Regions from separate parts of the Nocardia sp. NPDC056100 genome, predicted to be linked through region 2. Evidence: riboswitches for the same ligand, from Rfam matches in the RefSeq annotation. Region 2 holds a riboswitch; each other region holds the start of a gene.
What was found. A riboswitch is a leader RNA that binds a small molecule or an ion and turns the genes downstream of it on or off. The one in region 2 is predicted to bind cobalamin.
Positions count from the first base shown of each region.

Region 1: another riboswitch for cobalamin. It lies ahead of metE (5-methyltetrahydropteroyltriglutamate--homocysteine S-methyltransferase); the one in region 2 lies ahead of ACFC0O_RS37505 (methylenetetrahydrofolate reductase).
Region 3: another riboswitch for cobalamin. It lies ahead of ACFC0O_RS01320 (CbtB domain-containing protein); the one in region 2 lies ahead of ACFC0O_RS37505 (methylenetetrahydrofolate reductase).

Region 1 is NZ_JBHJVY010000002.1:1,328,392-1,330,651, forward strand. It holds gene metE (5-methyltetrahydropteroyltriglutamate--homocysteine S-methyltransferase) at 1-821, opposite strand, end outside; cobalamin riboswitch at 961-1,195, opposite strand; partial or broken gene ACFC0O_RS18265 (DUF5914 domain-containing protein) at 1,411-1,775, opposite strand; gene ACFC0O_RS18270 (hypothetical protein) at 2,255-2,260, opposite strand, start outside.
Region 2 is NZ_JBHJVY010000005.1:169,820-172,079, reverse strand. It holds gene ACFC0O_RS37510 (ABC transporter substrate-binding protein) at 1-4, opposite strand, end outside; gene ACFC0O_RS37505 (methylenetetrahydrofolate reductase) at 94-1,041, opposite strand; cobalamin riboswitch at 1,178-1,414, opposite strand; gene ACFC0O_RS37500 (carbonic anhydrase) at 1,582-2,205, shown strand; gene ACFC0O_RS37495 (hypothetical protein) at 2,211-2,260, opposite strand, start outside.
Region 3 is NZ_JBHJVY010000001.1:266,506-268,765, reverse strand. It holds gene ACFC0O_RS01330 (hypothetical protein) at 1-718, opposite strand, end outside; gene ACFC0O_RS01325 (hypothetical protein) at 759-1,148, shown strand; cobalamin riboswitch at 1,214-1,358, shown strand; gene ACFC0O_RS01320 (CbtB domain-containing protein) at 1,398-1,613, shown strand; gene ACFC0O_RS01315 (CbtA family protein) at 1,636-2,260, shown strand, end outside.

The DNA of each region.
Region 1 (2,260 bases), on a different contig from region 2:
TCCGCGTCACCACTGGCGACCAGATCGAGCGCGATGCCCTCGATGCCGGTCTCGGCGAGCGCGGGCAGCGCCTCCCCCACTCGCCCGAAGTAGGTGGCCACCAGGATCGAGGGCCGCGAACTCGCCTGCGACAGTTGCTGATAGGTGTCGCGCACCGCGGCCAGCTCGGCTGCGGACAGGTCGGTGACCAGACTCGGCTCATCGATCTGCACCCAGCTCGCCCCCGCCTCGGCCAGCAGCGCGAGCAGTCGCTCGTACAGCGGCAGCAGGCTCGGCAGCAGGTCGAGCAGATCGCTGCCGTCGACCGATTTGGCGAGCTTGAGGAAGGTGATCGGCCCGACCACCACCGGCCGTGCCGGAATACCGAGCGCCAGCGCCTCTTTCAGCTCCGCGAGCGGCTTGTCTGGATGCAGCGAGAACTGCGTCGCCGCCGACAACTCCGGCACCAGGTAGTGGTAGTTGGTGTCGAACCACTTGGTCATTTCCAGCGGCGCGACCTCGGCATTGCCGCGCGCGGCGGCGAAATAACGGTCCAGTTCATCGGCGATACCCGATACCCGCTCGGGCAGTGCGCCCAGCAGGACCGCGGTATCGAGGACCTGGTCGTAGTACGAGAACGTGCCGACCGGAACCGAATCCAGCCCGGCATCACGGGCGGCGGTGAGCGCGGTGGTGCGCAGGTTCCGGGCGACCTCGTGCAGGGCGGCGGCGTCGCTGCGCCCGGCCCAGTACGCTTCGATCGCCTTCTTGAGCTCCCGGTTCGGACCGATACGCGGTAGCCCCAGCACTGTTGCGGTGAAGGTGTTTTCAGGGTTCGACATCGAATGAACTCCATGGTTCAGCAGCCAGTGACCGCCACCCATAACGAGCGCACACCCAGCGAGCCCACAGCAGCATCGTTCCCGTGCCCGGGTCCACTCGGCGCAACGCCCAATCCACGAGGCGACGACCGCCGGATACGGCGTATCCGGCACAGCGGGCAGGTCTTCGGACTCGTGGGCATCGACCCCGATGGGGTCGGCCCCGGCGCTCGAGGCCCGGGGCTGGTCCTACTGACCGTCGCTTCCCAGGCATACTTCCGGCGCCCAGTGCGAATGACGGCTGTCGTTCCCACTCACCGCTGCGGGACAGTCCCGGATTCTCACCGGGTTCCCTCTCGCCCACCGGCGCGCGAACGCACCGTCGGACTTCGACGCCTTCGGGTTGGGGTCAGGGGCTCCTCGACTCCACCTCCGGCGAACCAGCTGCGGAGGCGAATATAGCGAAAACCAATGGGATAGCGAAAGGCGGGTCCGGTCCGTCCCACGGAGTGGACATACCGAACGATGCGCGAGGGGTCCGGGTGCCGATAGGACGAGATCCGCCCGAAGCCCGCGGGCAGGACCATCGCCCGAGGGGACCGCCGCCGCTCTACCGGTGCTGTGTGCGCAGCCGGTAGCGCCGCTCGGCGTAGGCGAGATCATCGCGCCACAATCGATTCGCGGCGTGGTTCATCGCCGGACGCAGCAGCGACAGCGCGTGGTGTGCGAACCGAATCCCGGACGATCCGAGGTCGCGATGGTCGTCTCCACCACTGCGGTGCGGGCTTGGCCGTCCGGGCCGGGACCCATTGGGGTGGCATGGGTTTCGACGACGCTGCCCGTTCCTTCGCCCGCCACGATGTGCATCACGATGGTGCGCGAATCCGGGCAGCTGAATTCGGCGCGCACCGGTACGCCCAGTCGGCGGGTCACGTGGAAGGTCACCGCCAACTCTAATCGGTGATTGTCCTCGGTGATCCCCTCGCGCGGCGGCGTACCGGCGGGCCGCTCACCCAGAATCGTTGCCTCAGTATTTGTTTCACGGCCGACGCCCCTGCGACCAGCGCAGGGTCGCAGCGATCAGTGCGGGATCGGCGTCCTGATAGGTGGGCCGCTGACGTGGCCAGGTTCCTGGCGAGAATCGTTGTAGCGGAGAGTTCTTCGGCCCGGAGACGAGTTCGGAGCGGATCCCGCACCGCGGGAATCGATTCGATCGATCGACACCCCGCATCGGAACGGGACGGTCGCCGAACATTTTTGACGCCTCTGCCCGTTTGTCAGGGCCCACGCGGAGATACTGAGCTGGTGAAGGACATGACAAGCGAGTCCGATTCGGGTGATCTGCCCGCAGTGGACATGCGTTCGGTCGAGAAGATCGTCGGGGCGGGGAGTGCGTCCTTCGAATATTGTTGGTATGAAGCGTATTTCGGCACCTTAGCCACCACGCGATGCGACTAGCC
Region 2 (2,260 bases):
TCATGAAATGCACCGTACCAATCGGAATCTTATGGAATCCCCGGCGCGGTATGCGCCCGGAGCGAATGTTCAGCGACCGAATCGGTTTCGCGGTCATGCGCTGAGCGGCGCGGCGGTGACGTGGTAGCCGAGGTTGTTCAGCACCTCGCGGGTCGCCTTGGCGAAATTGAGCGTGATGAAGTGCAGGCAGGGCGCGCCCTCGTCGATGAGCCGCTGCGCGATCTCGGTGGCGATCTCGATGCCCGCCGCGCGCACGGCGGCCCGATCCTCCTCGGGACCGTTGCCCGCCGCGCGGCGCAGCCGCTCGGCGATCGCGGCCGGGAGCGCCCGCCCGCTGAGTTCCTCCGCGCGGGCCACCGTGCGCATCGAGGTGATCGGCATCAGTTCGGGGATAATGGGTTTCGCGCCCTGCACCGGATCGAAGGCGGCCATGCGATCCCGCAGCCGCAGATAGTGCTCCGGATCGAAGAACATCTGGGTGATCGAATAGTCCGCTCCGGCACGGAGTTTCGCGGCCAGATAGGCGGAATCGGTCTCCAGGTCCGGGGAGCGGTGATGCCCCTGCGGGAACGAGGCGACCCCGACGTGGAAATCGCCGAGCTCCCGCACCAGCCGGACCAATTCCTCGGCGTACTCCAGGCCGTCCGGATGTTTGCGCCATTCGCCCAGCGGGTCGCCGGGCGGATCTCCGCGCAGCACAAGGATATTGCGGATGCCGCAGTCGGCGTAGGAGCCGACCAGCGCCCGCAGTTCGGCGACGCTGTGCCCCACCGCGGTCAGGTGCGCGACCGGCAGCAAGGTGGTCTCCTGCGCCAGTTGGCCGGTGATGCGGGCGGTGCGGTCCTTGGTGGAGCCGCCGGCCCCGTAGGTCATCGATACGAACGCCGGGTGCATGCGCTCGAATTCGCGTGCCGCGCGCCACAATCGGGCTTCACCGGCGGCGTCGCGGGGTGGATTGAACTCCACCGAGAACGGCACCCGCGACCCGGAATGGGCGCGCAGACTTCGCACGACGGTAGAGGTGTTGTCAGCGTTCGACATCGAGGAGCTCCATGATCAGCGACCGATACGCCGTCACCCCATCGGGAGCGCACGCTGACGGAGCCCGCGGGGTGATTCGTCCCCGCACCGATCCTCGGCGTACCGCCCAATCCACGAGGCGACGACCGCCGGATACGGTGTATCCGGCGCAACGGGCAGGTCTTCGGACTCGTGGGCGCCGGCCCGCACCGGGCCGACCCCGGCACACACGACCGGGGCGCTACCTATCGGCCGTCGCTTCCCGGGCTCGCGCCCAGTGCCTTCACGACCGTCGTTCCCACTCACCGCTGCGGGACAGTCCCGGATTCCCACCGGGTTCCCTCTCACCCGGCTCGCGCGTGCGCGATGCCGAGCTCGACGCCTTCGAGTGGATCAGGGGCTCCTCAATACCCTCTCCGGCGAACCAGCTGCGATGACGAACTCTAGCGAAGTCCGGCGGCGTCTCCAACCGGCGGGTTGCGGTCGGACCAACCGGCGGGTTGCGACCACACCGTGAACCTCACATCGCGTCCAGTCTGTTTCATGGGCAATATGGGAGCTATGCCTTATTCGAACCCGATCAGTGCCTGGAAGTCCCTCCGCGAAGGAAATGAGCGTTTCGTCAACGGTGAACTGCAGCACCCCAGCCAGGGAGCGGCGGATCGCGCCAAGCTCGCGGGCGGGCAGCACCCCTCGGCGATCCTGTTCGGCTGCGGTGACTCCCGCGTCGCCGCGGAGATCATCTTCGACCGCGGTCTCGGCGATATGTTCGTGGTCCGGACCGCGGGCCACGTGGTGGACAGCTCGGTGCTCGGTTCCATCGAATACGGCACCGAGGTGCTCAATGTGCCGCTGATCGTCGTCCTGGGTCACGACAGCTGCGGCGCGGTGCGTGCCACCATCGACGCGCTCGACAACGGTGAGGTGCCCGGCGGATTCATCCGCAGCGTGGTGGAGCGGGTCACCCCGTCCATCCTGCTCGGCCGCCGCGAGGGCCTGACCACCGTCGACGAACTCGAGGGACGCCACGTCGAGGAGACCGCGCGCCAGCTCATGCAGCGCTCGACCAGCATCTCCAAGCGCGTCATGGCGGGCGAACTCGCCATCGCGTGCGTCACCTACAACCTCGCCGACGGCCAGGCGAAACTGAACAGCGTCTTCGGCAATATCGGCGAACACGCCTGATCGGATTATTGGCTCGGTCGCCCCGCGACGGCGTTGTAGATGCCGTCGCGCAGGC
Region 3 (2,260 bases), on a different contig from region 2:
GGAGGTCCGGGAAATCGCGATCGATCAGGGCGATGATGCCCGGTGTCGCCGTCAGGCGTTCCAGGCGGAACAGCGCGTGCGCCAACTCGTGTCCGATCAGAAAGCGCTCGCCGAACCACAGCAGCTTGCCGAAAGCCGCTGCGCCGCTGTACCAGCCGTCACCCGCCGGTGGCAGATCCGAATGCTCGAATCCTCGTGCTGGTTGCCGGAACGCCCAGATCAGCCGGGCCGCCGCGCGCACCGTGCCCGATTCGGGGGGATCCACGAAAACCCGTCCCGGTGCTTGACCGATCAGGGTCATCGCGTGCCGGACCATATCGGCGAACATGAGCAGCATCGCGCCGTCGAGCAAGACGACCACCCCCTCACCCCGATACGGGGTACTCGTGCCATGCGCCCGGCCACTGCGACCGGTCTCGACCACCACGCAATCCCGCAGCGTTCGCGCCAACTCCGGTCGCCGCCGCGCGATTTCGGTCAGAAATGTGGAAACGAGCAGTTCCAGGGCCTCCGGCACACCGAATTGCGCGTGATTCGCCAGCTGACCCACTCCCGGCGGAACACCGAGCAGTGCGCATTCTCGCGCCAATTCCCGCTCGGACAGCGGCGTGGCGGGCGGCCAGGCCCAGCCGCGATCGGAGATCAGCCGGGCCGCCCGCGCACGCAGGAGTTCGGGCTGACAGCCGGGCGAATCGGCTTCCGATCCGGCCTCGATCACGGAATAATTCTCTATCATCGCCGACCGGCCGGAGCCCGTTATGACAGCGGAACAAGTATTCAATGTCGAAGTGCGCGCGGGTGACCGCGACATAGCTGAAGAACTCGGCCAATGGCTGGAGAAGTCCGGGATCGAGGAGGTCAGCGTCACCCGCGAGCGCGGCATGATCGATCTGCAGGCGCTGGAATATCTCATCTCCGCCACCCTGGTCGAGCTGTCCGTGCTGGCCCGGCTCGGCTTCTGGATTCGCGAAAAGACGCACTGCCGAACCGTTTACGATGTGCGCGCCAAAACCGTGCTGACAGAGATGGATTGCCGGATTCGGGACGGCAAGATCGTGGTGATCACCAAAAAGGGCGCGACCGTCTACGAACCGGGAACGCCGGTCGATCTGAACAAGATCCTCGGTGACGCACTCGGATCCGCCTGAGCGTTACCAGGAAATTCACAGGTATCGATAGCTCGGCAATAGCCATTTCACGGTGCGGTTCCGCGTTTGACCTGCGCGCACGCGGTTTCGTATCGTTGAGGAACGATGCCTCGAGGAATCCGGTGCAACTCCGGAACGGTCGCGCCACTGTGAACTCCCGCCATCCGGCGGGGGGCGAGTCAGACCCTCGCATCGCGTTCAATTCACCGACGGGGACGCGCACAATCCCCACGAACTCGAGGAGTCATCGTGGCAACCTCATACGTCCCGCGTTCCGGTCTCGGAACCGGATCCCTGGCCCTGCCCACCACCGCGCTATGGCTGACCGGCACCGCCATCCTGGCACTGCTCGCGATCTACTTCATCGGGATCGACCAGGGCGCGGTATCGATCTTCGGCAGCGATATGCACGTGCACGAGTTCGTCCACGACGGCCGGCATTTCCTCGGATTCCCCTGCCACTAGCAACGGGAATCGAGCACACACAATGGAAAAGCGAATCATCGGCCGAGGCGTCCTGCTGGGCGGACTCGGCGGACTGCTGGCGTTCGCGTTCGCGCGCATTCTGGCCGAACCCATCATCGGCCGCGCCATCGATTACGAAACCGGGCGCGATGACGCCCAAATGGCCCTGGACAAGGCCGCCGGACATCCCATGGGCGATATGGCCGATACCGAATTGTTCACTCGCACCGAACAGGCCAATGTCGGAATCGGTTTCGGCATGGTCGTCTTCGGCCTGGCACTGGGCGCGCTGTTCGCGGTGGTCTACTACCTGGCGCTGCGCCGGGCCGGGAACATCACCCCGCGCAATCTCGCACTGCTCGTCGCGGGCGGAATGTTCCTGACGCTGTACGCGGTTCCGTTCCTGAAGTATCCGGCCAATCCGCCCTCGATCGGGCATCCGGACACCATCAAGGAACGCACGGCGCTCTACCTGGCGATGATCGTGATCACCGGGGTGGCGCTGATCGCGGCGATCTGGCTCGGCCGCAAACTCGCTGCGCGACTGGGCAATTGGACCGCGACGATCGCCGCCGCAGCCTCCTTCGTGGTGGTCATGGCGGTGGTCATGCTCATACTGCCGCCGCTTGGACATCTGTCGGCGAACA